DNA from 4 places in the Photobacterium sp. J15 genome. Region 3 is predicted to be linked to each of the others. Evidence: predicted binding sites of a transcription regulator. Region 3 holds the regulator's gene; each other region holds the start of a gene.
What was found. Region 3 encodes PurR, which represses purine synthesis genes. Its sites were predicted from a motif close to TNANGNAAACGTTTNCNTNA; they were not measured.

Region 1 (7,692 bases), 770 kb from region 3:
TCTCACCTCAACCAGGGGCAACAGAAACAACTACAGAGCGATGAAACTGCACTGGCGCAGGCATTAGGACGACGACTGGCTGAAACGGCAAGCAAGCTTACCGATAACAGTTAAGGATAACGTGATGAAACCAATGAGTAAGTCAACGCAGAACCTGCGATACTTCGCCCTGACGGCCAACCTGTCGCTAATCCTTTGGGTTGGCCTGTGGCAAAGTACGATATCACCTCATCCCCACCTCAATAACTTTATCCTGGCCGGTGTATGGATCTTGCCGATGCTGTTACCACTCAAAGGGATCCTGCAGGGGAGGCCCTACACCCATGCCTGGGCTAACTTTATCCTGATGCTGTATTTTCTCCATGCGCTGACCATTTTATGGGTCGATGACGGCGAACGTTTACTGGCGATGGTTGAGTTAGGGCTGGCCAGCAGCGCTTTTGTTGCCAATATCCTCTTTGCCCGCAACCGGGGCCGGGAACTGGGAAATAAACTGAAAAAGCTGTCACAGGTAGAAAAAGAAGAGCGGGCTGCTCACGAAGAAAAAACAACGAGCAAAACTGAAAAACCAAATAGGTAGCTCCATTACAGGCGGTTCTAACCCGTAATAAAAAAGCGGTGGCTTCTGCCACCGCTTTTTTTATAACTCAATTCGGTTCGGGTTCCAGTAATACTGGTTGCTTCTACTCTGTGACGGGTCAACGGTTGCCGTGACATCAATAGCCTGAGGGTTCTGCGGCAACGTTTCAGGCTCTGCAACCGGGAAGATTTTCTCTTCGGTTAACAGAGTTTCCGTTTCAGGAGTTACCATGGCCACTTTTTTCATCCTGTCTAATGGAACCAGACGATTATCACGGCTCAGCTCACGTTTAAACGCAGCCTCAGAGCTCAGCAGGTTCACATCAAATACGACCTTGTTACCGTGCACCTTGCTTGCATTCACAGTAGCTACCGAAGTCATATCAGTCAGCAAACGCTCCAGAATGAAGAAATCTTCTGTGGTCTGAATATTATCGACACGGATAGCGAACTTACCATCACTAGCCCCGCCAAGCTGTACAGCGTATTTTGCCGCCAACAGATCAGCTACCTGATTCATCATTTCTGTCACGGCCAGCTCAGAGCTACCGGATGTACGCCCTTCATCAGGCGCTACCTGCGATGAAACCAGATTTTCCGGCTTATCGGTAAACAAGTGCCACGCAAGCTGGACCGTTTCCCCTTGCTGCTGACGCACACGCGCAACTAATACTGCATCAGGCTGATATCGCATACTGGCATCAGCAATCGGCTGAACAAAGCCTCCCCATAAATCAGGAATATTAATTGCCGTAATATCCTCAAAATCACCAATCGGCATCATCACAGGCACGCCGCGCATATCGGCAGCCTGTTTCAACTGTGGCTGGATAACATTGCCTGACTGATCCCAGATAATGCTGCGATCACGGTTAGCCTCTTCGACTACCCACACCAACACTGACGGACGCTGCGCATCCCACAGCGTCGCATTAGCTTGCGTCAGCAAATTACGGATCTGACGGCGGTCAAAAGTCAGCTCAAGAGTCTGCTGCCCTTGGTGGTTACCATAACCAAACTGGCTTACATAAGGGGTATTGTTTTCTACCGCCTTACGGATCACTTCATTTTGTATTATTGCGCTCTGGCCTGATACCTTAATCAGAACCTGCTCCAGCGCTTGTTCACGGGCTTTTTGTTCCGACTCTTTATCAGTGTCGGGCAGTACGACCTGCGCCTCATAAAGGTTGGTGACGTTTGCAGCTTTAAGCGGCAAAGCGAATAAAGCAAACAGTATTAGAGCAAAACGCAACATAGAAAACTCATTCATCACTTAGTTAAGACCTGATCATAAAATGATCGAACCGGAAACAGCAACCACTACTGACACAAAATCCTCTCTATTCTTAGTATTTCTTTATGCATCCAGTCCACATAAAAAGTAAACATCTCTCTCATTCGTATTTAAAAGTCACCCTTCTTTATGGACCAGGTCACAAAAACAGGCTGAAAAAACGCAAGCCTTAAATGTAACGCTTTCAAAAAACCGTGATCGATAACTCACTTTTAAATACTTATAACTATTTAAAACAGTTATCACCGTCGACAATTAGGCAAACGATTACATCCATGCTAGGATTTCGCGATTTTTTTACAGACAGGGTGGAATACTACAATGATGCAGTTATTACAGGGTGCCCAAATGCTCTTTGTCGCATTTGGAGCATTGGTTCTGGTGCCGCTTTTAACCGGACTTGATCCTAATGTTGCCCTCTTTGGTGCCGGTATCGGTACTCTCCTTTTCCAAGTCATCACTAAACGTTCCGTTCCTATCTTCCTCGCTTCCTCTTTTGCTTTTATTGCTCCTATTATGTATGGCGTCCAGGCTTGGGGCGTTGCCGCTACCATGGGTGGTCTGATGATGGCCGGTGTGGTTTATGTTTGTATGGGCGCTCTGATCAAAGTTCGTGGCGTTGCTTTTATCCATAAACTGCTGCCACCAGTCGTTGTCGGCCCAGTTATTATGGTGATCGGCCTCGGCCTGGCTCCAGCAGCCGTCAACATGGCACTGGGTAAAACAGGTGATGGGGCGGTTCAGCTAATCGATGGTGATACAGCACTGTGGATTTCAACAGTTTCATTGCTGACAACCATTATTGTCAGCGTATTTGCCAAAGGTTTTTTCAAACTGGTTCCGATTATGGCCGGTATCCTAGCAGGCTACGGCCTGAGCCTAGGCTTCGGTGTCGTTGACTTTACACCGGTAACACAAGCAAGCTGGCTGGCAATGCCAAACTTTACCTTCCCGGAATTCAACATTAACGCCATGCTGTTCATGATCCCGGTTGCGATTGCACCGGCAGTAGAGCACGTCGGTGACATGCTGGCTATCTCCAACGTTACAGGTAAAGATTACCTGAAAAAACCAGGTCTACACCGCACTATGGCTGGTGACGGTATTGCGACCATTGCAGCTTCTATGTTCGGCGCGCCACCAAATACTACTTACTCTGAAGTTACTGGTGCCGTTATGCTAACTAAAGCTTTCAACCCTGTGATCATGACCTGGGCAGCAGTAACCGCTTTGGTACTGGCATTTGTCGGCAAGCTGGGTGCAGTTCTTCAGACAATCCCGATCCCTGTTATGGGCGGTATCATGATCCTGCTGTTCGGCTCAATTGCGACAGTTGGCCTGAACACACTGATCAAAAACCAGGTCGACCTGCACAAAGCCCGTAACCTGGTGATTGTTGCTGTCACACTGGTATTCGGTATCGGCGGTATGGCTTTCGGTATTGGTGAATTTAGCCTTCAAGGTGTCAGCCTGTGCGGTATCGTCGCAATCGTGCTAAACCTTGTCCTACCTGATGACTTGGGTGAAAACCATGTCGTCGATAACGCTCAAATCGAAGACAGCGCGCTTTAACTCAGCACCAAAAACACTTCAAATTTCAGCGCAGAAGATCACTTCTGCGCTTTTTGCTTTTGTAATATCAACCAGAGAAAGTAAGTGTTCCGGTAATTAAGGAAGGAAAAACGCCCGGAGAAAGGAAAGCCTTTGGCTAACTCATACAGCTAATATACTGGTCTGTCACCAGTGAACTTAATAAACAAGAATGAGCAAAAGCTTGTTGCTTGGATAGAATTCCACTGTAAAAAAATCAAACAAAAAGCCGGGCAGTTGCCCGGCTTTCTTTTTATTGCTTCAGGAAAAAATCACTTCGTACCGAAGATCTTGTCACCCGCATCGCCCAGGCCAGGAACAATATAGCCCTTGTCGTTCAGCTTCTCATCGATTGCAGCAGTGTAAAGCTCAACATCTGGATGAGCTTTCTCAAGCGCAGCAATACCTTCAGGAGCAGCAACCAGTACCAGCACCTTAATAGAGCGACAACCATTCTCTTTCAGCAGGTCGATAGTTGCGATCATCGAACCACCGGTTGCCAGCATTGGGTCAACAACCAGCGCCATACGCTCATCGATGTTTGATGCCAGTTTATGGAAGTATGGTACCGGCTCCAGTGTTTCTTCATCACGGTAGATACCAACTGTTGAGATACGGGCGCTTGGCATGTGCTCAAGTACACCGTCCATCATACCCAGGCCAGCACGCAGGATTGGCACAACGGTTACTTTTTTACCTTTGATTTGATCAATTTCTACTTGACCATTCCAACCCTCAATAGTAACCTTCTCTGTTTCGAAGTCTGAAGTCGCTTCATATGTCAGCAAGCTGCCAACTTCCGTAGCTAACTCACGGAATCGCTTAGTGCTGATGTCACCTTCGCGCATAAGACCAATCTTATGTTTTACAAGTGGGTGTTTAACCTCAACGACTTTCATTTCTGACTCCTAAGCAAACAAAATTTCAAAAAATCGCACTATTATACACTAGACCATTAGCAGTCTGGTAGGGGTAACCGTTTTGATTGCTCAGGTTTTATCCAACGAGATTTATTGACGCAAACGTTTTCCTTTCCGCTATGACTGCTGTTATCATACCCCCGCTTTTATTTTCTTTAATGCGATGAGGGATCTCTGGTGAGCGGCAATAACTCTTCTCTTAGTTACAAAGATGCTGGTGTGGATATTGATGCAGGCAACGCATTGGTTGATCGTATTAAAGGGGTGGTTAAACGCACCCACCGCCCTGAAGTGATGGGCGGTATTGGTGGTTTCGGAGCACTTTGCTCACTACCAACCAATTACAAGGAACCAGTACTGGTATCCGGAACAGATGGCGTTGGCACAAAGCTGCGCCTTGCGATGGATCTGAATAAGCACGATACAATCGGCATCGATCTTGTTGCTATGTGTGTGAACGACCTAATTGTTCAGGGAGCTGAGCCTCTATTCTTCCTTGACTACTACGCAACCGGCAAACTGGATGTTGATACTGCAGCTGATGTTGTAGCTGGTATTGGTGAAGGTTGTATCCAGTCCGGCTGTGCCCTGATCGGCGGTGAGACTGCTGAAATGCCGGGAATGTATCATGGTGAAGACTACGACGTAGCGGGTTTCTGTGTTGGTGTTGTCGAAAAAGCTGACATTATCGATGGCAGCAAGGTTACTTCTGGTGATGCACTGATTGCTGTAGCTTCCAGCGGCCCACACTCCAACGGTTTCTCTCTGATCCGCAAGATCATCGAAGTGTCGCAAGCAGACCTTAGCCAGCAACTTGAAGGTAAGGCTCTGTCTGAACACCTGCTTGAACCGACCAAAATCTACGTTAAATCAACCCTGAAGATGATGGAAAGCTGCGATGTACACGCCATCTCTCACATTACAGGCGGTGGTTTCTGGGAAAATATCCCTCGCGTGTTACCGGCAGGAACAAAAGCTGTGATCGACGGTAATAGCTGGCAATGGCCTGTTGTTTTCAACTGGCTTCAAGAAGCAGGTAATGTCGATACTTATGAAATGTATCGTACCTTCAACTGTGGTGTCGGTTTAGTTATCGCCCTGCCAAAAGAACAAGTAGCCCAGGCTATCGAAATCTTGCAGGCCGAAGGCGAACAAGCCTGGTTGCTGGGTGAAATTGCCACCGCTGAATCCGGTGAAGAGCAAGTGGAGATCAAATAAGCCGATGAAAAGTATCGTGGTCCTGCTCTCCGGTAACGGCTCAAACTTGCAGGCGATGATTGATGCCTGTCAGGAAGGCATCATCAGCAACGCTAGGGTTACAGCAGTGATCTCAAATAAAGCCGATGCTTATGGTCTGGAACGTGCACGCAAAGTCGGTATTGCGACAGTTCATCTGCCCGCCGGTGATTATCAGGATCGTGAAAGCTATGATCAGGCCCTGGCTGAGCAAATTGACCGCTTTGAACCGGATCTGGTTATCTTGGCCGGATTTATGCGGATCTTGAGCGACGAATTTGTCCACCACTACATGGGCCGAATGCTTAATGTTCATCCATCCCTGCTACCTAAATACACAGGGCTTCATACCCACCAGCGAGCGATTGATGCTGGAGACAAGGAGCATGGCACCAGTGTTCATTTTGTTACTGAAGAGCTTGATGGCGGCCCGGTGATCCTGCAGGCAAAAGTACCAATCTTTGACGGCGACTCTGTCGAAGAGGTTACGGCCCGGGTACAAGAGCAGGAGCATAGAATTTACCCTTTAGTTGCCAATTGGTTCCTGCAACAAAGGCTGACAATGAAAGGCGGTAAAGCCGTACTGGACGGAGAAACATTAGCAGAACACGGCTACGCAGCCGAGGACTGAACCTTCCAGCCATCATCAGCAATAAACAAAAACGCGACTATACGTCGCGTTTTTTATTTCTGATAAGCAGGTCAAAGCGTTCGGTTGTAGATCCGTTCACCATAATGGAACATATTGAACTCTCCTACTTCCATCTTGTGCCAGTTTTCATCATTCGTCAGCGGCTGAGTTGCAATCACTGTCACCACGTCATTCGGTGTCGTTTCCTTCTGGAAATCGATAGTTACATCCTCATCAATCAATGATGCCTGACCAAAAGGCGCCCGACGCGTGATCCAATGCAGGTTATTACTGCAATAGGTAAGTACATACTCACCATCACTGAGCAACATATTATAAACCCCAAGCTGACGCAGTTGATCACAGCACGAGGCAACAAAATCTAGCACCGGCTCCAGCTTTTGCGGCATTACCGGAAACCGCTCTTCCATTTGGTTCAGTAGCCAGCAAAATGCTTTTTCACTATCTGTCTGGCCAACCGGATTAAAGCGGCCGGTATCAAGGGACTGATACTCCGTCAACTGGCCATTGTGAGCAAAGGTCCAATAACGCCCCCAAAGCTCACGGGTAAAAGGGTGAGTGTTTTCAAGGCTGACACCGCCACGGTTCGCCTGGCGAATATGGCTAATCACTGCACAGCTTTTTATCGGGTATTCCTGAACCAGTTCGGCAATACGAGAACGAGAGCTCGGGTTCGGATCTTTGAAGGTACGGAAACCTCGTCCTTCGTAAAAAGTGATCCCCCAGCCATCACTGTGCGGACCGGTATTACCGCCCCGCTGCATCAAGCCAGTGAAGCTAAAACAGATATCCGTTGGCACATTGGCACTCATGCCAAGCAATTCACACATTGTCTGTTATGCCCTTCTACTCTATCAGTTTGAAGCCATTTCTTTTTCAACCAGCATGATCAAAATGTGGATGATTTTGATATGCACTTCCTGAATACGATCCGCATAACCAAAGTGAGGTACGCGGATCTCGATATCAGCCAGACCAGCCATCTTACCGCCGTCTTTACCGGTCAGTGCAATAGTTTTCATTCCTTTTGCCTTCGCTGCTTCAATCGCTTTCAGGATATTGCCTGAATTACCCGATGTCGACAGACCGAACAAAACATCCCCCTTTGCACCTACAGCTTCAAGGTAACGGGAGAACACATGATCATAGCCAAAGTCATTACTTACACATGACAAGTGACTAGGATCTGAAATTGCGATACCAGGATAACCCGGACGGTTTTCACGGTAACGACCTGTCAGCTCTTCGGCAAAATGCATTGCATCACAATGCGAGCCACCATTACCACATGACAGCACCTTGCCGCCTTGCTTGAATGACTCCGCAAGCAGCTTAGCCGCCGCTTCAATATCGGCAATGTTCTTATCATCACTTAAAAAGCGGTTCAGTACTTCTGCTGCTTCATTCAGTTCTGCACGAAT
Region 2 (7,692 bases), 1.5 Mb from region 3:
CATGCGCTTTACGCCCAGTAATTCCGATTAACGCTCGCACCCTCCGTATTACCGCGGCTGCTGGCACGGAGTTAGCCGGTGCTTCTTCTGCAGCTAACGTCAAAGATATACGCTATTAACGCATACCCCTTCCTCACTGCTGAAAGTACTTTACAACCCGAAGGCCTTCTTCATACACGCGGCATGGCTGCATCAGGGTTTCCCCCATTGTGCAATATTCCCCACTGCTGCCTCCCGTAGGAGTCTGGACCGTGTCTCAGTTCCAGTGTGGCTGATCATCCTCTCAGACCAGCTAGGGATCGTCGCCTTGGTGAGCCGTTACCCCACCAACTAGCTAATCCCACCTGGGCTAATCCTGACGCGAGAGGCCCGAAGGTCCCCCTCTTTGCTCCGAAGAGATTATGCGGTATTAGCTATCGTTTCCAATAGTTATCCCCCACATCAGGGCATATTCCCAGGCATTACTCACCCGTCCGCCGCTCGCCGCCCATAATTTCCACCGAAGCTTCTATTATGTCGCTGCCGCTCGACTTGCATGTGTTAGGCCTGCCGCCAGCGTTCAATCTGAGCCATGATCAAACTCTTCAATTCAAGTTTTGGCTCAATGAATACTGATAAATTGACTGTGGATACTTAAAGTATCTTTGGCCACTCAGTTCATTGATAAATCTTTTTGACTAATCATTTTACGAGTGCCCACACAGATTGCATGGTCAAATTGTTAAAGAACAATGCTGACTCAGTAGCGACATTCGCTGTCGTGTTCCGTGTCAGTGGGGTCGCATTATAGAGACTTCGATCACGTTGGCAAGCGGTAATTTGAAATAAATTTGTCATTTTCGCACAACCGAACAATTAACGATCAATTACGGCACTTTTCGCTGCAAATCAGATCATTCCTTCGCTATTCTCATTTCAAATAAGAAAGAGAAGGCTGTCCTAATGTCATCAAATCCGCTGCGTTTCTATAAAGGAAGCGCCCCAGAAAAACCGGCCAGTGCTTATGTTGATGGCTCTTCCGTCTTAGTCGGGGCTATCACCCTGGGAGAAGATGCCAGTATTTGGCCTCTTGTTGCTGCCAGAGGTGATGTAAACAACATCACTATTGGTGCCCGAACCAACATTCAGGATGGAACTGTCCTACATGTCAGTCGCAAAACGATTGAGAATCCTGAAGGCCATCCCCTTATTATAGGCGAGGATGTGACTATCGGTCATAAAGCGATGCTTCATGGCTGCAGAGTAGGGAACCGGGTATTGGTGGGGATAGGGGTTATCATTCTTGATGGCGCAGTCATTGAAGATGATGTCATCATCGGTGCCGGTAGCTTGGTTCCACCAGGCAAACATCTGAAAAGTGGTTATCTTTATCTGGGCTGTCCAATTAAAAAAGCCCGCCCCTTAAGTGATAAAGAGCGGGCTTTTCTGCCGACATCAGCCGATAACTATGTCCGACTGAAAAATGAATATCTGGCCGAACTATAGTTCGGTCAGCCGATTTCAATATCGCCGTCTTGATTAAAGTCTTCGTCTTCAATCATCTCTTCAGCCAATTCTTCCAGATCAAAGCGATAAACAGAAAAGGCAGAAAGGATATCGGCTTCCTCTGTCAGAGGCTTATCCGCTTTCTTTTGCAGCCAGCCCAGGCTGACCCAACAGGTGATCAAAGCGCCGGCCTGCTGAGCAGGGAAGTTCACGGCTTGTCTGTTGCTATCCCAAAGTTGAATATCGGCAAATAAGATATCTTGATTCATATTTATTCCTGCATGATACGGCGCAGTTCTCGTTGTACTTGTTTGGCTCCCGGGCGCAACCCGCGCCACAACATAAAACTTTCTGCCGCCTGACCGACAAGCATACCGAGACCATCAAGTGTCATTACTGCACCCAAATCCTGAGCCCATTGATTAAAAGTCGTGGTCGCCGAATCATATACCATGTCATAACAGGTAACATTCGGCGTAATAAGCTGTTCTGATATACCAGGCAGCTGGCCACTCAGACTAGCTGAAGTCGAATTAATGATCACATCAAACACCGGCGCATCCAAATCATTTAACGCTGAAGCTTCCACCTGACCGTATGGGAAAAACAGCCCGGCTAATTGCTCAGCTTTAGACAAGGTTCGGTTAGTTATGGTCAACTGCGCAGGCTGCTGAGCCAACAACGGTAATATTACACCTCGAGCCGCACCGCCTGCACCAATCAATAAAATTCTTTTTCCCTTCAGTTCAACCTGATGCTGAATTAAATCCTGCACCAGACCTTCACCATCAGTGTTATCTCCGAGAATTACGCCATCATCAAGCTTTTTAAGGGTATTGACGGCACCAGCCAGTTTAGCGCGCTCAGTAAGTTGAGTCGCGTAGCGGAAAGCCTCTTCCTTGAAAGGAACGGTAATGTTACAACCACGCCCGCCCGAAGAGAAAAAATCATCCGCCGCGGCTTGAAAACCACCTAAAGGAACAAGCTGAGCTTCATAAGTCATCGTCTGAGACGTCTGGCGGGCAAACAAGGTATGGATTAAAGGAGATTTACTCTGGGCAATCGGGTTGCCGAAAACAACGTACTTATCCATGAGGCTATTCCAGATAACAAGAATTTCAAAAAGATAGGATCAATTCATCGACCCTATCACTGCCCTTTATTCAGCACAAATAGTTATCATCCGTTACCAGTCCCGAGGGTGAAGGTAATTATCATAAAGATCAGCTTCAGCACTGCCAGGTTCAGGCTGGTAACCATACTCCCAGCGAACTAACGGCGGCATCGACATCAAAATCGACTCAGTCCGGCCACCGCTTTGCAGACCAAACAGCGTCCCGCGATCATAAACCAGGTTGAATTCGACATAACGCCCGCGACGATAGAGCTGGAATTCTCGCTCTCTATCACCATACGGGGTAGGGTGACGCTTTTCGACAATCGGTAGGTAAGCATCCAAGTAACCATTGCCAACTGCTTTTATATAGCAGAAACACTTCTCAAATCCCCAGTCGTTGAGATCATCGAAAAATAAACCACCGACACCGCGGGTTTCATTACGATGAGGAAGGTAGAAGTACTTATCACACCACTCTTTATGCTGCTGATAAACATCATCGCCGTAAGGTGCACAAATGGCCTTAGCCGTATCGTGCCAATGCCGGCAATCCTCAGCAAACGGGTAGAACGGTGTAAGGTCAAAGCCACCACCGAACCACCAAACCGGTGCCTCGCCTTCTTTCTCGGCAATAAAGAAACGAACATTAGCATGCGAAGTCGGTGCATAGGGGTTATTCGGATGGATGACTAAAGAGACTCCCATGGCCTCAAAACTTCGCCCAGCCAGCTCCGGACGGTGCGCCGTCGCAGATGCCGGCATCTTAGTACCAAACACATGCGAGAAATTCACTCCGGCCTGCTCAAACACCCGCCCTTGGCGCAAAACACGACTGCGTCCGCCGCCACCCTGTTCACGTTCCCATTGGTCCTGTTCAAAAATCGCTTCACCGTCTTGCTGTTCAAGCGCCTGACAAATGCGATCCTGAAGTTCGAGTAGAAATGCCTTTACCGCTTGTTTGCTGACTTCTTGCATAATAGTTTTATCCTTGGCGGAACACTTTCCCTGTGATGGCATCGCGAATTTCAGACGGGTTATCACGACCACCGGTTTCACCCTGCAGGATCGCAGGTAAAAACTCGCCCAGTTGCTGTTTCACTTCTTCCGCAGTACGCCCCGGCTCCTGACCTGTTAAATTGGCGCTGGTCGAGGTTAACGGCTTACCAAACTGGCGGCACAACTCTTGAACCAGTGGATGGTCTGTCACCCGAACGGCAATCGTATCGAACTGACCGGTCAAAAATTTAGGCACGCCTGGTTTGGTCGGCATCACCCAGGTAACAGGTCCCGGCCAAGTCGCCCGGATCCGCTGCATTTGCTCATCAGTCAGTTGGCTGTCATCAACATAAGGTGCCAGCTGCTCAAAATCAGCCGCAATCAGGATCAAGCCTTTTTCAACCGGACGCTGCTTGAGCGCCAGAAGTTTCATAACCGCTTGCTCATTATCAGGATCACAGCCAACCCCAAACACAGCTTCAGTAGGATAGGCGATAACGTCACCTTGCTTCAGAGCAGCAACAACTTGCGATAGATTTTCCACTTTACCCTCAATTTATAATCATGGCAGATGCCAGATTTAACTATTTGTTTACCTATCATACAGAGTCAAGTGTCTTAACTCTACGCGGATAATACAATGAAACAAAACCACCAACGCAAACGTTTGCGTTGGTGGTTGAACGTCGTATAATGCACGCAACAAAACTCATGCCTTCATTTTATAAGCAACCCAAAGGAGATCGGGATGAAAGTCGGGATTATCATGGGCTCAAAGTCTGACTGGCCAACCATGCAACATGCCGCTGAAATGCTGGAACGCTTCAATATTCCTTATGAAACCAAAGTGGTGTCTGCTCACCGAACTCCTCATCTGCTGGCTGAATATGCCGAAAACGCCCAGTCTCGCGGCATAAAAGTAATCATCGCCGGAGCCGGCGGTGCCGCTCACCTACCGGGAATGACAGCGGCTTTTACCAGCCTGCCGGTATTGGGCGTTCCCGTACAATCTCGCGCCCTGAAAGGCATGGATTCATTACTCTCCATTGTTCAGATGCCCAAAGGCGTTGCTGTCGGCACCCTGGCGATCGGTGAAGCAGGGGCCGCCAATGCCGGACTACTGGCCGCCCAGATCATCGGCACCCAGGACAGTGAAGTAATGGCAGCTATCGACACTTTCCGCAAAGAGCAGACAGATACTGTTCTCAGCAACCCGAATCCGGCAGAGGATGCGAAATAATGAAAGTCTTAGTACTTGGAGCCGGGCAGCTGGCTCGAATGATGGCGCTGGCCGGTGCACCTCTGAATATCGAAGTACTGGCTTACGATGTCGGCTCGGGTCAGGTTGTCCATCCTCTGACCCAGCAACTGATGATGAAAGGACTGGATACTGCAGTGACCTATACCGATGTGATCACCGCAGAGTTTGAGCATATTCCCCACAACATTCTTGAGGTCTGCGAGGCCAGCGGCAAACTACAGCCAACAACCCAAGCAATTAAAGCCGGCGGTGACCGGCGGCTGGAAAAAAACCTACTTGATCGCGCCAGCGTTGCCAGTGCCCGCTATCAGATAATCAACAATCGCGATGATCTGGAACAGGCAGTCAATACTGTCGGCATTCCAATGGTACTCAAAGGTGCGCTGGGCGGATATGACGGAAAAGGGCAGTGGCGCTTCACTTCCGTCGAACAAGCAGATCAACTATGGCAAGAAATCAGCCCATTCCTTGCTGCAACCCCAGATCAGGCTATTGTGGCAGAGGAGTTTGTTTCTTTTGACCGTGAAGTCTCCCTGATCGGTGCCCGGGGCAAAGATGGTAGCATCGCCGTCTATCCACTGACGGAAAACATCCACCACAACGGGGTACTAAGCCTTTCAGTAGCCAGCAAAACAGACAGCCAGATACAATCACAAGCTGAAACCATGTTTAAAGCAGTAGCTGAAACCCTGAATTATGTGGGAGTCCTGGCTATCGAATTTTTCGATGTCGGCGGGAAATTGCTGGTTAACGAAATTGCTCCGCGAGTCCACAACTCAGGTCACTGGACCCAACAGGGTGCCGAAACCTGCCAGTTTGAAAACCACCTGCGGGCTGTATGCGGATTACCTTTAGGCAATACCACACTGCTGAGATCAACCGCCATGGTCAATATTCTGGGTGAGGACAATCTGGCAGATGAAATTCTGTCTCTGCCGCAGTGCCATGTTCACTGGTACGGCAAAGAAAAACGTCCGGGACGAAAAATGGGGCACATCAATGTCTGCGCCAATTCATTGGATGAATTAAATGCAAAACTGAGCGAGTTGGCGGTTTACCTCGATCCTGCAGCATTCCCGGTACTCTGTAAATAAACCATATAAACAAGGCCAGCATCTCTGCTGGCCTTGTTTTTCAATTCCACAACTTCGCACTAACGAAGTGTTATTCCTGATAAGCGTGACATTTTCTGTCGGCACACTGCTGTTTGGTACCACTGGCCAGCTTCTTTTCGATCAACAATCCAAAGCCACATGACTGGCATTCACCGACAATCGGCTTATTGTTAATGGCAAAACGACAAGACGGGTATTGATCACAGGCATAGAATACCTTGCCATAACGCGATTTTCTTTCGATCAAATGCCCCTTACCGCATTCCGGACAAGTCAGCTTGGTATCTTCCGCCTTTTTCTCCGGTGACTCAATGTGCTGGCAGTCAGGATACCCAGCACAACCGATAAACATACCGTATCGCCCCTGGCGTAGTAGCAGCTCACAACCACAGTCAGGACAAGGTTTACCGAGATATTTCACGATATGACCATCGTTCTGGCTGAGTGACTTAATGTAATCACAGGCAGGGTAGGCAGCACAGCCTAAAAACGGACCGCGTTTGCTGTTACGAATAACCAGCTCAGAGCCACACTTCGGACAGGTTTGCTCCTGATCCAAAGCATGCTCATGGGCTGAGAATAATTGCTCGTTAATTTTTCCGGACATACAACTCTTTCATTCGCATCCTCAAGGGATGCGATTAATGGATATAACCGTCTTCAGCGCCGTAAAGGAGCTCTTCCATCTGGCTGTAAGCACTTTCATTGCCCGGCGCATTAAACAGCACCATCAGGATAATCCATTTCAGATCATCGAGGTTAAAATCGGCAGTCTCAAGCTCCATTACGCGGTCAATCACCATTTCGCGCGTATCGGCACACAGAACATGGATTTGCTCAAGATAAGTCAGAAAGCCCCGGCAAGATGTATCAAGCCGTGCCATTTCCTGAGCTGTATATACACGAATAGAAGTGACGGCACTGTTATTCATGTACGGTGTGTCTTCAGTGTCTTGCAATGCAGCCAGCTTCTCTAACCATGTCAGAGCTTTATAGATATCTTCCTGATGAAAGCCAGCACGCAGCAATTCATCTGAAAGTTCGTCCTGATCCACCAACAGCTCAGCATCGCTGTGGATATAGGTTTCAAACAGGTACATTAAGATATCCATCATAACTAGCCCCTCCTCGTTCTGATATAGCCACCGGGCACTGCTCTGACTGCACCGCACAATTCCAGTTCCAATAGTTGCATCATAACTTGATGTACGGGCAGTTTACAGCGTTCAGCAACTACATCTACGGGTGTTGCTTCATTGCCTACGTTAGCCAACAGCATGGAAAATGGCAATTCTTCATTTTCAGGTTGTGGCAACGACGAGTTTAACTGGTTGTTTTTCACACACTCCGTTAAGACACCTACCTCATCAAATATATCGACCGGGCTTTCTACCAATTTAGCACCAGATTTAATTAATGCATTACAACCACGGCTTCCGGGGTAATGGATTGAGCCGGGCAAGGCAAAAACTTCACGCCCTTGTTCAAGCGCATAGCGGGCAGTAATAAGCGAACCACTTTTTTCCGCCGCCTCTATTACCAATACGCCAACAGACAAACCACTGATCACTCGATTACGCCGTGGAAAGTTCTGCGGCCTCGGCCTTTCATCCGGCCAGAACTCAGAAACGAGCGCGCCTTGTTCCACTATTTGCGAAGCCAGCTCCCGATGTCGGGCAGGGTAGATCTGATCTAACCCAGAGCCCAGCACCGCAATT
Region 3 (7,692 bases):
GGGTGATCAGCACTTCCCTTGGTTGAAAAAGAAAGCATGGCCACACGTGGTTCATTGCCAGTGAGCATCTGGTAGTTATATGCAGTATCAATGGCAATATCAGCCAACTGCTGTGCCGTCGGAACGGGAATAACTCCGGCATCGGAAAAGGCATGAACCTGTTCACCGTCTGGTGACAACATCAGGAAGAAGCTGGAAACAGTTTTAGAGCCCGGCGCAACACCGATGCCACGGATAGCCGCGCGGATCACATCTCCGGTTGTAGATACGTTGCCGCCAATGCAAATATCTGCATAGCCCTGATCAACCATCATCATGGCAAAATCCAACGGACGCTTGAGCCTGGAAACGGCTTCTTCCTTCGTCACCGGCTTACGCTGCTTGGAGATATAGCTTGCCACCATCTCGTCAAAACAACCTGCCGATTCCGGAGAAAGCAAAGTAAGGCATGGAACAGCAATACCACTACGATGTGCCAGGTCCCGAAGCAGAAACGGATTGCCAAGCAAGATAGGCTCAGCCAACCCCGCCAGCTTCATTTCATTTGCGGCATGTAACAGACGAACATCATTAGCATCAGGAAAAACGATACGTTTAGGATGTTTAAAACACTGGCTACGGCACTGCTCAAGCAATTTCATTGCCCAGCCCTCCTAATAGCGCATGATTGCCATGCTGGCATTGCAGCACCAGAATCATCACAACGTATATCGCACTGGATAGCCGGTTCAGACCTGCCACAATATCGTTACGAGTCAGCTTCATGCTATGGTCCATATACACTTGGCTTGCCACTAGCTCCAGCTCACGTACCTGTGCTCGAAGGTAGTTAAGTTGCGCAACTAAAGCTCCGTAACTCACATCAGGCAGGATATGGTCATGACCCAAATAACGCAGCGGATTATGGGACCAGCGATGGACAATATCTGCGCTGAATTCGCCTAATTCAGGCTCAGGTAAGGACTGTTCAGTCACTTCACATTGCATCACCTGACCAAGATACGAACGGATGTCAGCCACAAAGCCCTGCAACATTTCCGGCATTGAATCCATTGCACACTGTACAGTCACACAATAACTGATACAGCTATCGAGCTTGCCTCTAAGCAAAATACGCGGATGGGTCTTAGGCACCAGCATCTGGTCATTGAGATGGGTCATTAACGCTGGTTTACTGGCAACATCAGAACCGCATAACATGCAGGCATTTTCCGGCCTGACATTATTATTTTTCAGCGGATGCACCTTTTCCAGCTGTGCGCCCTGCGTAGACGCACTTTCAACAAACACCTGCCCTTTTTCATCACGCCAGCGCACAGTGATCTGTTTGTCATTCAGTAACTGCTGTGCGGCCGGAGTGAAACGTGTACCCGGCGGCAGGTGAATTTCCCCGCCATGCCGCATACCGACATGCTGGCGCAGGTAATCTTCAGTGATAAACGAAGGTGTTGTTGTCTTGTCCATACCTACGCCCATTCAGCCGGATAGGTAATGTAGACATAGCGAACATGCGTCGGTGTACCAAACTCCACCGTGCTGCCCTTAGGAATGAAGATCACATCGCCAGGCTTTCCGATAGTTGTGCCGGAGGCTGTCTTAACATGAAACTCACCTTCCAGTACTACGTTGACTTCGTCGTAGCATAGAGTCCATGGGAAGAAGGCGTTCTCCCACCCCATGTAACCAACCCCCATGTTACTATTGTCCTGAGCACCGATAACGTCTGTCAGACCTATGTTCTTTCCTGGCGCTCCATCGAACTCACCAAGCTGAACCGCATTACCACGAACAAGTACAATACCGTCATCATTTATTTGACGAGCAGAAGCCGGAGCCTGTTGGTTAAAATCAGCCAATGCCTTAGCAACTAAAGCCTGGATTAATGCGCTCTTTTCACCGTCAACATCCGGCAGTTTTGATTCAATCTCAGCCTGAATTTCCCGAGCGACTGACAATTCAGCAGACGTTACCGGTTGTGAAATAGCAACAGGTTCTGCTATAGCTGTCGGCTGAGTGATCTGAGGCTGCGGGGCAACCGGAGCCTCTTCTAAAAGCTCAATTCCTTCCACACTGGCAACATCTCGCGCTTCCGGCGTCACAATAAAATCCTTCACAGGGACAACAAGGTACGGTCGTTTTTCTGACTTCGCCTTGCGAACATCCGCTGCAGAAATTAATTTCTTCATTACTGCAATCCTTGGTAGTTAGACACAGTTCAATCCAGCGCAACGGGCTGGAGCGAAAGTAAATGGTGGTAAAGCCGATCAACTGATGCCTGATCAAAAATTGAGGTTTCGAAATACGGCCCAGCTATTCCGTTTTGTTTCAGCAAAGCCGCAGCTCTCTCGCAATCAGCGCCCTCTGCGTCAATTTTGCTGATCACCCCAACAACATTTTTATTTGGATATACACGCAGCAGACCGCTTGGCGCTGTTATTCGTTTTGCCGTTGCCGGCTGCAAAATGACAATCGTTTTTACGGTAGAGATCGTGGAAAGTAATGCACCGTTCCATGAGCGGTTATCAACAAACTCTCCCGGAGTATCAATTACCCGACCTTTATAAAAAATGGGGGATTGGGTTTTACCAATATTGGCTTCCTGAACAATTAACTTATCGATCAACGCTGATTTACCAGCATCAACTTCACCAACAAAAGCGACATTGCCTATCTGATCCGTAGTCATAATTTACGTTCTTGTCATATCGCAAGTGTTATAAGACAAGGTATCGCTTAAAACACTTATTACGGTTTTTAAAGATTCTTCAACGGCAGAAACACTTCCGGTAATAACTAAAGCACCAGAAAAACGGTCCAGAAACCCAATACTGACATTGGCTGCCTTAGTCGCAATATCACCGGCAATAATTGAAGTTTCACCGGGGGTTAGAGTCAGAATACCAATAGCACCCAGGCTTTCTACGCCAACACGTTCACAAAGCTCTTCGGTTGGATTTGCAACAAGATGCGCAAGTGTAACCTGCTTACCTGGCACAAACTCCTGAATAATTCGTTCTTTTCCAGCATCAATATCTATCATCAGATCACTTAACAGGACAAAACATGCTCATATAATCTACACATGATTCTAGAGCTATTACTCAACCCAAGTCACAGTTCTTATGCAAATAGTAATCAAGTGTCATATTAATTACTTAATTTTTGAACCCAGTCACCATATTCCCCATAAGTATTTAAATGCTAGTTTTTTACAAAAAATATAATTTTCATTCAGGAATAAAATTTAAATCAGAGATGAAATTAAGCAGGAAAATAATTTAAAAAATGCGTATAACTATAAAAACCGAAGAAGATTAAATTGAAAGAATCAATAAATTAAATATAAAAAGTCATTGATTAATACATTTAACACCGTCTATAGAAGCTTTAAATTCACTCTAATTCAGGCATAAAAAAACCGAAGCCATAGGGCTTCGGTTATATATTAGTTATGATTCGCTTCGATTTTTACAACTCGATTGCCTTATTCTGGCTCAGTAGCTTCATACCTTTAATATGCTGGAAAAACCACTTCAGAATGGCAAGCGCTGCTATGATTAAACCTGCAACCGGAATTGCCTGCAACAACTTGTCCAGCAGCGAGCTGTGTACCCAGTAACCGGCACCGGCCACCATCCCACTCATGGTCGCGGCTGTTACGCCCAACACAACAAAGAAGGTAAAAAACAAAAAGAAAGTACGAATAATTGTGTAGTAGTGGCTGTAACTCAGCTCATCTGTACCTTTATTCATTTGGTACGCGGAATAAAGCACTGCAAAAATACCAGAAATCATTAACGTAAACGGGGTCAGGAAGCTGGCAACGTAGGCAAAACGTACACCTTTCGTATTCTTATTGGACATAAATTAAATCCGATATTGTTATCAATATGACAATTATCACACGAAATTTTCCCCCTTCAAGAAAGCCTTCTGCTTACGATGATCCGGATCAAGCGATTCCGCGATTGTCCGTTATAACGACCTAAACGAACAAAGGCCTGATATTCATTCAGGCCTTAAATCACTATTTACGTTGCAACTTACATTAAGATACGAACTGCTGTTACAGCTTTTCTGATGGTGTTGTCACTTCGCTTCCATCTACAATACGCTTATGTCCTTCCTGCAAATGAACAAAGTCCACCAGATCATCACCGCTAACCTGAAATGCCTGACCGAAACCTTTAACAAACAATCCCTGAATCGGCTCCAGGCGGAATAGAGAAAAATCAGCCAGACCGCTTAGCCCTTCAACAATTTCACCAAAACGCTCTTGCAATGCAGCAATACCTTCCTGCCAACGTTCGGTTTCACGATCAACCACAAAGACATTCGCTTCAAATGTCAGCCGTTTACGGGCATAAATCGTTTTCGACGTACCTTCATCTTCAATCATCATCAAAGACACTTGCGGATTCTCGAGCAAATTACGCGCATGTTTAGCAATCTGGCTGATCAGCACATAATAACCATCATCCAGCAAGGCAAAGGGCGCGTAACTCACGTTAGGTTTGCCTTCTGCATCAACAGTAGCGAGCTGAAGGGTCTGGCACGACTCTCGAAATTCGGCAATTTCAGGGCCAAGCCGGTTTTGAAGGCGTACCTGCTTTACCTGTTTCATTAACTTGTATTTCTCCGGGATATTGTTGTTTTCATGCTTTAAGACGGCATTAGTGAATAGACGTTTTTTCTAACCTCTACTCCCATTTTTACCCATATCAATATAATAGCCCCGGATTTCCGCTTCTCTTGAAGAGAGAGCAGTCAGGTATCCCACCTCATTCCGCATTGCCAAGACAGATGTCACAAAAGCACATGTTTTATAACCAAAAGTTATCAGCACTATCAAATAGCTCAAACAAATAACGCATCATATGCACCTTAACACCCTTAAAGTGCATTAACTTTGTTGATATCTATCAAGATTTAAGATCTTGGAATACAGAAACGTTGCACTGTGCGCTACACTCAGTAGAATGTGAACGCAAGCGATTAACAATGTAACGTCAGTTAAAGACGCGAGAAGCAAGGCCGCTCGTTGCAGCGGCTTTTTGGCGTTTTTGTACATGATGATTTGTTCATAAAACAGACAGTAACAAACAGCAAAATTGCCTGAACAACCAAATACAAAGACAATTTTGCTGTCTGTTACTATCAATTTAAATGAATATGAAACGGTCGGGACCTCTGACCTGAAATTATTAGAAGAATAAGTATGGCAACGATTAAAGATGTTGCACGTTTAGCTGGAGTCTCAACGACAACAGTCTCACACGTGATCAACAAAACCCGTTTTGTAGCAGAAGCTACACAAAAAAAGGTATTAGAGGCTGTTGAAGAACTGAACTACGCGCCAAGTGCCGTCGCGCGAAGCCTTAAGTGTAATACCACACGTACCATCGGAATGCTGGTAACCAAATCAACCAACCCGTTTTTTGCCGAAGTCGTTCACGGTGTTGAAGAGTACTGCTATAGCCAAGGGTACACACTGATTCTTTGTAACACAGAAGGTAATCTTTCCAAGCAACGAGATTACCTACGCATGTTGGCAGAAAAACGTGTCGATGGCCTGCTTGTCATGTGCTCAGATCTTGACGAAAAGCTACTTGAGCTTCTTGAACGTCAAAAAGATCTGCCAATGGTGATTATGGATTGGGGTCCGGAAAGCCCGCACACGGATAAAATTCAGGACAACGCAGAACTTGGCGGCTATGTTGCAACCAAGTACTTCATCGAACAAGGTCACACAAAGATTGGCTGTCTGAGCGGTCACACAGACAAACTCACATGTCAGGAACGTCTGAAAGGTTTCCACAAAGCCATGAAGGAAGCTGAGCTGGACGTAAATGAAGACTGGCTGCTTGAAGGGGACTTCGAATGTGAGTCTGCTGTTGTTGCGGCGAAGCGCTTTATTGAAATGAAAGATCGCCCTACCGCCATCTTCTGTTTTAACGACATCATGGCAATGGGCTTGATCAGTACGTTTGAACAGGCTGGTATCCGTGTTCCTGATGATATTTCTATCATCGGGTACGATAACATCGATTTGGCGCCTTACTTCTCGCCCCCTCTGACTACAATTCACCAGCCAAAGCGCAGATTGGGTCAAACGGCGATCGAGATCTTACTTGCACGTGTTAAAGACAAAAAACACGAGCATCAGATTTTTGAAATGGCACCTGAACTGGTGGTTCGCAATTCTGTTAAGAATCTTAATGCATAAATCGTAATTGCAATCTGCGTCGACATTGACACATAAAACCGGTGAGGCAACTCGCCGGTTTTTTTTTCATCCGTGAAAAAAATAGTATTCAATATGAACAATCGATATGAAAAATGCGTCGAGAGCCCAAAAAACGAACTAATTTATTGGACCAAGATCACACTTTTAAAAATGGGAGCAAGGTCAAAAATCATAACTTAAGATATATTAATAGCGTCACGAACAAGGCAAACCATTCGAAAGATTGGGACGCAAAGCTTCCGGCCTAAAAGTGTTTAGTTTTATGAACTATGTCACTTATGGTAGCGGGGTTGCCGATGGATGTAGCAAATGGCTATGTCAGACTTTAACTTATCGCTGACATAGTCTTTTTGTAAATTTTGCTATTCTGAATCCTCGCTCTTGTTTTAGGTGACTCGAAGATATTTCACAATATTTATCACCGAGAAGACGCATGGACAAACCAGTACTTAAAGAATCATTAAGATTATTTAATTGTTTCGAGAATATTAAATCTCGTTCAATGTTTGGCGGTTTTGGCATATTTTCAGGCGAAACAATGTTTGCGCTTGTAGTAAATGACAAATTGCATTTACGTGCTAATGCCGACAACGAAGAAGAATATAAGAAAGCAGGTCTGGAACCTTACGTTTATAAAAAACGTGGCTTCCCTGTTGTAACTAAGCAATATGCTATTCCTGAAGAATGGTGGAATGAGCCTCAAAGAATTGTCAGCAAAGCTGAACGAGCTCTGGAGGCGGCCAAACAGGATAAGGAAACCAAAAGCAAAAGCGGACCGAACCGTATTAAAGATCTGCCAAACCTTCGCCTTGCCAACGAGCGAATGCTTAAGAAAGCTGGCATAAGCACAGTTGAAGAACTGTATGAAGCGGGCTCCCTAAATGCTTACAGAGCATTGCAGGAGACACACAAAGATACAGTTAATATCGAGCTTCTGTGGGCATTAGAAGGTGCTGTAAGTGGTACGCACTGGTCTGTAATTCCACAACAGCGACGTACAGAGCTTCTGTCACAACTGAATTAAATTCAGATAAGCAAAATATAATAAGAGGTGCATGTCACCTCTTATTTTTTATGCTTATACCCAACCTGATTAATTAATACTTGTAGCATATAAAAATAATTGCTTAATTAAATTATTTAGTCGTTAATTGACAATTTTTTGTCAATACGAGTGAAAAATTGACACTTCTCACAAAGCTGTTCATAAAATCATCAACACTCTTTTTTTAACTCCTCCGATTAGTAAAATTGAACCGTCATATAAACCGGAGGTTGTTATGTACTATTCAAAGCCATTTCCCGGACAAGCTGAACAAATGTTTAAAGACAAGTTTTGTATATGGCCCAGGTTAATGCGTGGTCTTGTATTTGTCAGTTTACTTCCGTCTGCAATAGTGACACTTTTAGTACTTCAGCAACATGCCTCTCTTGAAGCTCTTGAG
Region 4 (7,692 bases), 1.3 Mb from region 3:
GTTTTTTAATGAATGTTACAAAATGTGTTTTGGGTTATGGTTGGAAAGGTAGTTTTATTTCTTCGTTTTGGGAAGTTGTTCTTTGTTTTCCAATACTTATAATTGTTATCAGTGTTTTTTGGCGATAGTTAAGCAGAGATTATTATGAAAGATTGGTATCTTCTTTATTGCAAGCGAAGTGAGCAAGAGCGAGCAGTGATCAATCTTGATCGTCAGGGGGTTGAATGTTATTACCCGCAAGTGACAGTACAAAAAATTGTTCGTGGGAAAAGGGTTGAGAGTTATGAACCTTTGTTTCCAAATTATATGTTTGTGTACTTCGATCCTGAGGATATCAGCTACACAACAATACGCTCGACTCGAGGGGTTGCAGATTTTATTCGTCAGGGAGCGAGGCCACAAATGGTTCAGCCAGATTTAATTTATGGCCTGATGATGAATGAAGACTGTGAAGAGCATCAGTCAAAGCTGTCAAATATGCCTTTGCCGGGTGAAAGCCTTAAATTGGAGCAAGGACAATTCAAGGGCCTGGATGCGATTTACCAGGAACCGGATGGTGAAAAACGCTCATTTATGCTGATTAACTTGCTTGGTAAGCCGGTCAAGGTCAGTGTACAAAATGAAGATATCGTCAAGAAATAAGCAAGTTATGAGGTTACAGGTCGCGACGTATTGACCTGTCTGATATAGTCCGTCTGAATTGAGATTAATGGAATATAAAATGACTACAACTTCCCCTCTGTCATCTGTTCGTAAAGCTGTCATCCCTGTTGCTGGTCTGGGTACACGTATGTTGCCTGCAACGAAGGCCATTCCAAAGGAAATGCTGCCAATTGTTGATAAGCCTTTAATTCAGCATGTAGTTAACGAATGTGTCGCTGCGGGCATTAAAGAAATTGTTCTGGTTACACATTCGTCGAAAAATTCAATTGAAAACCATTTCGACACTTCATTTGAACTGGAAGCAACTCTGGAAAAACGTGTTAAACGTCAGTTGTTGGATGAAGTTCAGCATATTTGCCCGAAAGATGTGACTATTATGCATGTCCGTCAGGGGCAGGCGAAAGGTCTTGGCCATGCAGTACTTTGTGCGCACCCGCTGGTGGGTGATGCGCCTTTTGCTGTGGTTCTGCCTGATGTAATCCTTGATGACGCTGCCAGTGATCTTCGTAAGGACAATATGGCTGCGATGGTTAAGGCATTTGATGAAACAGGGATCAGCCAGGTAATGGTGGAGCCTGTTCCTATGTCAGAAGTTTCCAGCTACGGTGTGGCGGATATTAATGGCGCTGAGTTGAAACCTGGTGAAACGGCACCAATGACTAAGGTTGTTGAAAAGCCTGTTGTTGAAGAAGCTCCTTCAAATCTGGCGATTGTTGGTCGATATGTTTTACCGGCTGAAATATGGAATTTGCTTGAGAAAACACCTGTTGGTGCCGGTGATGAAATTCAGTTGACGGATGCTATCGATATGCTGATGGAAAAGCAGCAGGTTAATGCGTTCCATATGTCAGGTAAGAGCCATGACTGCGGTAGTAAGCTAGGTTATATGCAGGCGTTTGTTGAGTATGGTATGCGCCATGAAACGCTGGGCGATGATTTTAGGGCTTACCTAAAAGATGTAGTGAAATCGCTATAACTTTTATAGAAACTTGCCCCAGAGTTGAGTTTTAGATAATCAAATTGAATAGTGAGAGGCTGCCGCCTCTCGCTTTTTTATTGCTCAATACTGAAATTCAAGCTTTTCGTTTCTTATTTCGAGTGATACTGCTCGCAGGCATGAAGGGTGTTTTCAATCAGCGTTGCCACTGTCATCGGGCCGACACCACCTGGCACCGGGGTAATATGGCGCGCTTTTTCTCGGGCTACGTCATATTCGACATCACCAACAAGTTTGCCACTCTCTAATCGGTTGATACCTACATCAATGACCGTTGCTCCTTCTTTTATCCACTCACCAGGAATAAAGTTTGGTTTACCTACAGCCACAACTAGAATATCAGCTTGACGAACATGGGATTCAAGATCTTGTGTAAAACGATGGCATGTCGAGGTTGTTGCCCCGGCCAGCAGCAATTCTAGTGTCATCGGGCGGCCGACGATATTGGATGCACCGACAATCACGGCATGTTGACCTCGAACCGAAATGTTGTAGCGCTCCATCAGCGTCATTACGCCTTTCGGCGTGCAGGCTCGAAGCTTAGGAATTCGTTGGCATAAGCGGCCCACATTATAGGGGTGGAAACCATCAACATCTTTTTCTGGATCGATTTGCTCAATCACTTTTGTTGTATCAATACCGGCAGGCAGAGGAAGTTGAACCAGGATGCCATCGATAGTGTTATCGTTATTAAGTTCATCGATTAGGGCAAGTAGTTCTGTCTCGTCAGTTGTTGCTGGCAGGTCGAAAGATTTAGATATAAAACCGACTTCGTCACAAGCCTTTCGCTTACTGCTCACATATATTTGAGATGCCGGATCCTGGCCAACCAGAATAACGGCAAGGCCCGGCGCTCGTAACCCTGCTTCGACACGTGCCTTTACACGCGCAGCAACTTCTTGTCGGACTGTCTGAGATATAAGTTTTCCATCAATGATTTGAGCGGCCATGTTCTTCCTTTGGACTTGTTGGATGAGCTACGACATTGTCGCAAAGAATGTGATTAAGATCTATAGCGCAAACGTTTGCCTTTGTGGTTCTGTATATACTTTATATAAAGATGTTAGGTGATTGTTGTGACAAGCAGCTAATGCTGCGGTATTAGCTTGAAGATCGTAATGAGGGGTGTTTGGTGTTCTGGTGGGTAAGTTATGGCGGTTACCTACTGAAATTAATGCAAATTGTTGCTACTTTGAGCACTTGCGCGGTACTTGTTGAAAAATGAGGGAAAAAGCGTTGACGTCACTATCTGACCACGTATAATCCGGTCCCGTAACTTATCGTTACGCACCTAATGATGCGCCCTTAGCTCAGTTGGATAGAGCACGTGCCTTCTAAGCATGTGGTCGCAGGTTCGAATCCTGCAGGGCGTGCCATTTCCTTTTTTTCTCTCTTTAATGCATGCTATTAACGTAGTAATTCCTACAATAGCTTAGGTTTACACTTGTGACGTGAGTCGACATCTGCATTAAACCTTACCAGTCTCTTGGTGTTCCATCCCAGAATAAAAAACAGCCGGTTTGTAAAGGCTCAGCATTTTTGACTATGTTCATTATCCGTTCGGCGGTTTCTGCTGGAGAATAAAGTTTTTCTTTATCTATATTCGCTTGAAATGGCTGAGATAGCGAGGTGTCAGTGGTACCTGGGTGTATAGCAAGCACTGTTGCATTGGGGTAGAGCCGTTTCCATTCAATACTCAGGGTTTTGATGAACATATGCAGGGCTGCTTTGCTCATACGATAGCTATACCATCCTCCGGATATGTTTTCTGATATTGAACCGACCAGGGCGGAAAGTGCAGCAAAGCAGAATTTATCCTGATTCCGATAAAGTCGTGACAGATATTGTGCGATTAATACACTAGTAAAACAGTTAACAGTCATATTTTGCCGGAAGAAATCAAACCTGACTTCTTGCAGCCGCTTTTCAGGCATCAATTCAGCAATCGAAGTTTTGTCATGAAGGAGCCCTATCGTATTGATTATAATATCCGGAAGGCCATGGGCCTGAAACAGAGTATCTAGTTGGTGGGTCAGACTGGCTTGCCAGTCCGAAATTTCAGCTTGGATAATCGCAATCTGTGCCGGGGTTGCTTGTTTTAGTTGTTGCAGCTCATCAGATTGCTTCCTGGTTATAGCGGTAACAGAGTCCCCGGCTTGAATACACTTTTCGACTAGCGCTAGCCCTATTCCTCCGGAAGCACCAAAAATTAGAAAATTCATCACTTCCTCCGTATTCATAGATTTAACAGGCCGGGTTAGAGTTAGGAGCTCTCGTAGAAGTTCTCGTCTAAAATATAGTCGCTGAGTTGAAATTGAATTGAACAGAAAAGAATCACCATAGGTTCAAATCACGTTGATAATTTCAGTTCATTGTCAAAAAAACACAAAAAGGACGGAAAATTTTGCCGTTTACCCTTGTAAATGGATTTTTTGCCCCTATTTTGTGTGAAAGGTTTGATTGCGGTGCGGTTTATCTGTCTCGACGACAGCGTGCAGGGCCGCTATAATACCGCGTTTTTAATTTTTGGTTCAGTGGCTTTATTGGCCAGTAGAAACAGAAATTATCAGAATTAAGGCGTTATGGTATCGGCATAGACCGGCCATAACACGAAAGGATGCCACCGTCAGCAAGGGCTGATCGGCAACACCACTCAGATAGCACTGAGTAAGTTTTGAGGTTAAATAAAATGCAAGTTACCGTTGAAACCACTGAAGGTCTAGAACGCCATCTAACTATCACAGTTCCAGCTGCAAACATCGAAGATGCAGTTACAGCTGAACTGAAGAAAATTGCTAAGAATCGTCGTTTCGATGGTTTCCGTCCAGGTAAAGCTCCGCTGAAAATGGTTGCTCGTATGTTTGGCGCATCTGTACGTCAGGACATCCTGGGTGAAGTGATGCAGCGTCACTACATCGAAGCGATCGTTAAAGAAAAAATTAACCCAGCTGGCGCACCTACTTTCACTCCAGTTGAAATGGCTGAAGGTAAAGACCTGGTATTCAAGGCTACTTTCGAAGTATTCCCTGAAATCGAACTTGCAGGTCTAGACAAGATTGCAGTTGAAAAGCCAGTAGCAGAAGTTAAAGACGAAGACGTTGAAACTATGCTGGAAACTCTGCGCAAGCAGCAGGCTACTTGGAAAGAAGTTGAAGAAGCTGCAGTTGCAGATAGCCGCGTAACTATCGACTTCACTGGTTCTGTAGACGGTGAAGAATTCGAAGGCGGTAAAGCTGAAAGCTTCGCTCTGGCAATGGGCCAGGGCCGCATGATCCCAGGTTTCGAAGACGGTATCGTTGGTAAGAAAGCTGGCGAAGAGTTCACTGTAGAAGTGACTTTCCCAGAAGAATACCATGCTGAAAACCTGAAAGGTAAAGCTGCATCTTTCGCTATCAAACTACACAAAGTTGAAGCACAGGAACTACCTGAGCTGACTGAAGAGTTTGTAGCTAAGTTCGGTATCGAAGACGGTTCTGTTGACGCTCTTAAAGCTGAAGTTCGCAAGAACATGGAGCGTGAGCTGAAGCAAGCTGTTAAAGGTCGCATCAAAGACCAGGTTCTTAATGGCCTGATCGAGCAGAACGACATCACTGTTCCTGCTGCACTTATCGACCAGGAAATCAACGTTCTTCGCCAGCAGGCGACTCAGCGCTTCGGCGGTGATGCTAAGAACGCTCCAGAGCTGCCACGTGAACTGTTCGAAGAACAAGCTAAGCGTCGCGTAGTTGTTGGTCTGCTTCTGGGTGAAGTGATCAAGTCTGAAGAGCTGAAAGCAGATGACGAGCGCGTTAAAGCAATCATCACTGAAATGGCTTCTGCATACGAAGATCCAACAGAAGTAGTTGCTTACTACGAAAAGAACGAGCAGATGATGAACAACATGCGCAACGTAGCTCTTGAAGAGCAGGCTATCGATGCGCTTCTTGCTAAAGCTCAGGTTTCTGAGAAAGAAGTTGGCTTCAACGAGCTGATGAACCAACAGCAGCCAGTAGCTTAATTTGCTGAAATTACTGTAGGGATTTGACTTTGATTCAAATCTTCTGCTAACAATGGTCCGTGTGAGAGTAATTTCATTCGGGCCATTTATTTTAGGGAAATAACGTTATGAACTACCAAGATAAAAACGCCATGTCACCGATCATGGATGCACTGGTTCCTATGGTGGTCGAGCAGACTTCTCGTGGTGAACGTTCCTACGACATCTATTCCCGACTACTAAAAGAGCGTGTGATTTTCTTGACTGGCCAGGTTGAAGATCATATGGCCAACCTAGTAGTTGCACAGCTTTTATTCCTGGAATCTGAAAATCCGGATAAAGACATCTTCCTATACATCAATTCACCGGGCGGTTCGGTAACTGCGGGTATGTCTATTTATGACACTATGCAGTTCATCAAGCCAAATGTGAGTACTGTATGTATGGGTCAGGCATGTTCAATGGGTGCATTCCTACTGGCTGGTGGCGCACCAGGCAAACGTTACTGTCTGCCTAACTCACGCGTGATGATTCACCAGCCGCTGGGTGGCTTCCAGGGACAGGCTTCTGATATTCAGATCCATGCGCAAGAAATTTTAACTATCAAGCAGAAGCTAAATAACTTGCTTGCTGAGCATACTGGTCAGCCACTTGAAGTGGTTGAGCGTGATACTGATCGTGATAACTTCATGTCAGCAGAGCAGGCAGTAGAATACGGCTTGGTAGATGCTGTTTTGAGACACCGTGACTAACTTTGTTTTTTGACTCCGCGACGCAGCTTTGCGGTGTCGCGGAGCAAAACGACAAGAGTTGTTATACACTCAAAACAAGGCAATGATGGGGTGAGACCCGATAAAGAGGTTAGCGAATGACAGATAAGCGAAAAGAGAGTGGTAGTGGAAAACTGCTGTACTGCTCTTTCTGCGGCAAAAGTCAACATGAAGTTCGCAAGCTGATTGCAGGCCCTTCTGTATATATTTGTGATGAGTGTGTCGATCTGTGTAACGACATCATTCGTGAAGAAATAAAAGAAGTGATGCCTAAGCGTGACGGCAGTGAGCTTCCGACGCCACAGGAAATTCGTGCAAACCTGGATGATTACGTTATTGGTCAGGGCCATGCAAAAAAGGTGCTGGCGGTAGCGGTATATAACCATTATAAACGTCTTCGTAATGGCGACACCAACAGTGAGGGTGTTGAGCTTGGCAAGAGTAATATTCTGCTTATCGGTCCGACCGGTAGTGGTAAAACTTTGCTGGCTGAAACACTGGCTCGCATGCTGGATGTGCCATTTACAATGGCCGATGCAACCACGCTGACAGAAGCGGGTTATGTTGGTGAAGATGTGGAAAATATCATCCAGAAGCTGCTGCAGAAGTGTGATTACGATGTAGCAAAAGCGGAACGTGGTATTGTTTACATTGATGAAATCGACAAGATTTCACGTAAATCAGACAACCCGTCAATCACTCGTGATGTATCGGGTGAGGGTGTTCAGCAGGCGCTGCTGAAACTGATTGAAGGTACAGTGGCATCAGTGCCGCCTCAAGGCGGTCGCAAGCACCCACAGCAGGAGTTCCTACAGGTTGATACCTCTAAGATCCTGTTTATTTGTGGTGGTGCTTTTGCTGGCCTGGATAAAGTTGTCGACCAGCGTGTTTCTACTGGTACCGGTATTGGTTTTGGCGCTGACGTTCGCTCCAAAGATCAGTCTCGTACCCTGAGCGATTTGTTTGAGCAGGTAGAGCCGGAAGATCTGGTTAAATATGGCCTGATCCCAGAATTCATCGGTCGTCTGCCTGTGACAGCGATTCTGAATGAGCTGGATGAAGACGCACTGGTGCAGATCCTTCGTGAACCGAAGAACGCACTGACCAAGCAGTATGCTGCGTTGCTTGAGCTTGAAAATGTTGAGCTTGAGTTCCGCGATGATGCTCTGGTAGCGATTGCCCGTAAGGCAATGGAGCGTAAAACTGGTGCTCGAGGCCTTCGCTCAATCGTTGAAGCAGTATTGCTGAATACAATGTATGAGCTGCCTTCTACCGAAGGTGTGAGC

Region 1: AACQ93_RS03800 (uracil-xanthine permease family protein) is a predicted target of PurR. The motif match lies at 2,129-2,148, and genes of this name have one in related genera.
Region 2: purE (5-(carboxyamino)imidazole ribonucleotide mutase) is a predicted target of PurR. The motif match lies at 4,254-4,273, and genes of this name have one in related genera.
Region 4: folD (bifunctional methylenetetrahydrofolate dehydrogenase/methenyltetrahydrofolate cyclohydrolase FolD) is a predicted target of PurR. The motif match lies at 2,674-2,693, and genes of this name have one in related genera.

Annotation. Positions count from the first base shown of each region.
Region 1 covers NZ_CAWMUI010000001.1:764,132-771,823, reverse strand. Annotated here, with positions in the region: gene wrbA (NAD(P)H:quinone oxidoreductase) at 1-114, shown strand, start outside; gene AACQ93_RS03810 (DUF2069 domain-containing protein) at 125-580, shown strand; gene AACQ93_RS03805 (DUF2066 domain-containing protein) at 641-1,834, opposite strand; gene AACQ93_RS03800 (uracil-xanthine permease family protein) at 2,195-3,445, shown strand; gene upp (uracil phosphoribosyltransferase) at 3,736-4,362, opposite strand; gene purM (phosphoribosylformylglycinamidine cyclo-ligase) at 4,561-5,601, shown strand; gene purN (phosphoribosylglycinamide formyltransferase) at 5,606-6,250, shown strand; gene AACQ93_RS03780 (class II glutamine amidotransferase) at 6,322-7,101, opposite strand; gene lpcA (D-sedoheptulose 7-phosphate isomerase) at 7,126-7,692, opposite strand, start outside.
Region 2 covers NZ_CAWMUI010000001.1:39,949-47,640, reverse strand. Annotated here, with positions in the region: rRNA gene AACQ93_RS00245 (16S ribosomal RNA) at 1-591, opposite strand, end outside; gene AACQ93_RS00240 (gamma carbonic anhydrase family protein) at 943-1,485, shown strand; gene AACQ93_RS00235 (DUF1488 family protein) at 1,491-1,754, opposite strand; gene aroE (shikimate dehydrogenase) at 1,757-2,578, opposite strand; gene hemF (oxygen-dependent coproporphyrinogen oxidase) at 2,672-3,577, opposite strand; gene tsaC (L-threonylcarbamoyladenylate synthase type 1 TsaC) at 3,585-4,142, opposite strand; gene purE (5-(carboxyamino)imidazole ribonucleotide mutase) at 4,347-4,838, shown strand; gene AACQ93_RS00210 (5-(carboxyamino)imidazole ribonucleotide synthase) at 4,838-5,953, shown strand; gene AACQ93_RS00205 (DNA topoisomerase family protein) at 6,024-6,581, opposite strand; gene AACQ93_RS00200 (DUF494 family protein) at 6,616-7,089, opposite strand; gene dprA (DNA-processing protein DprA) at 7,092-7,692, opposite strand, start outside.
Region 3 covers NZ_CAWMUI010000001.1:1,532,323-1,540,014, reverse strand. Annotated here, with positions in the region: gene pta (phosphate acetyltransferase) at 1-641, opposite strand, end outside; gene eutT (ethanolamine utilization cob(I)yrinic acid a,c-diamide adenosyltransferase EutT) at 628-1,464, opposite strand; gene eutQ (ethanolamine utilization acetate kinase EutQ) at 1,467-2,186, opposite strand; gene AACQ93_RS07160 (EutP/PduV family microcompartment system protein) at 2,216-2,686, opposite strand; gene eutS (ethanolamine utilization microcompartment protein EutS) at 2,690-3,040, opposite strand; gene AACQ93_RS07150 (hypothetical protein) at 3,469-3,864, opposite strand; gene hutZ (heme utilization protein HutZ) at 4,067-4,624, opposite strand; gene purR (HTH-type transcriptional repressor PurR) at 5,219-6,226, shown strand; cyclic di-GMP riboswitch class I at 6,443-6,545, shown strand; gene AACQ93_RS07135 (TfoX/Sxy family DNA transformation protein) at 6,681-7,271, shown strand; gene AACQ93_RS07130 (hypothetical protein) at 7,528-7,692, shown strand, end outside.
Region 4 covers NZ_CAWMUI010000001.1:2,785,280-2,792,971, reverse strand. Annotated here, with positions in the region: gene rfaH (transcription/translation regulatory transformer protein RfaH) at 145-642, shown strand; gene galU (UTP--glucose-1-phosphate uridylyltransferase GalU) at 722-1,639, shown strand; gene folD (bifunctional methylenetetrahydrofolate dehydrogenase/methenyltetrahydrofolate cyclohydrolase FolD) at 1,753-2,610, opposite strand; tRNA gene AACQ93_RS12475 (tRNA-Arg) at 2,960-3,036, shown strand; gene AACQ93_RS12470 (SDR family NAD(P)-dependent oxidoreductase) at 3,136-3,882, opposite strand; gene tig (trigger factor) at 4,350-5,657, shown strand; gene clpP (ATP-dependent Clp endopeptidase proteolytic subunit ClpP) at 5,765-6,388, shown strand; gene clpX (ATP-dependent protease ATP-binding subunit ClpX) at 6,505-7,692, shown strand, end outside.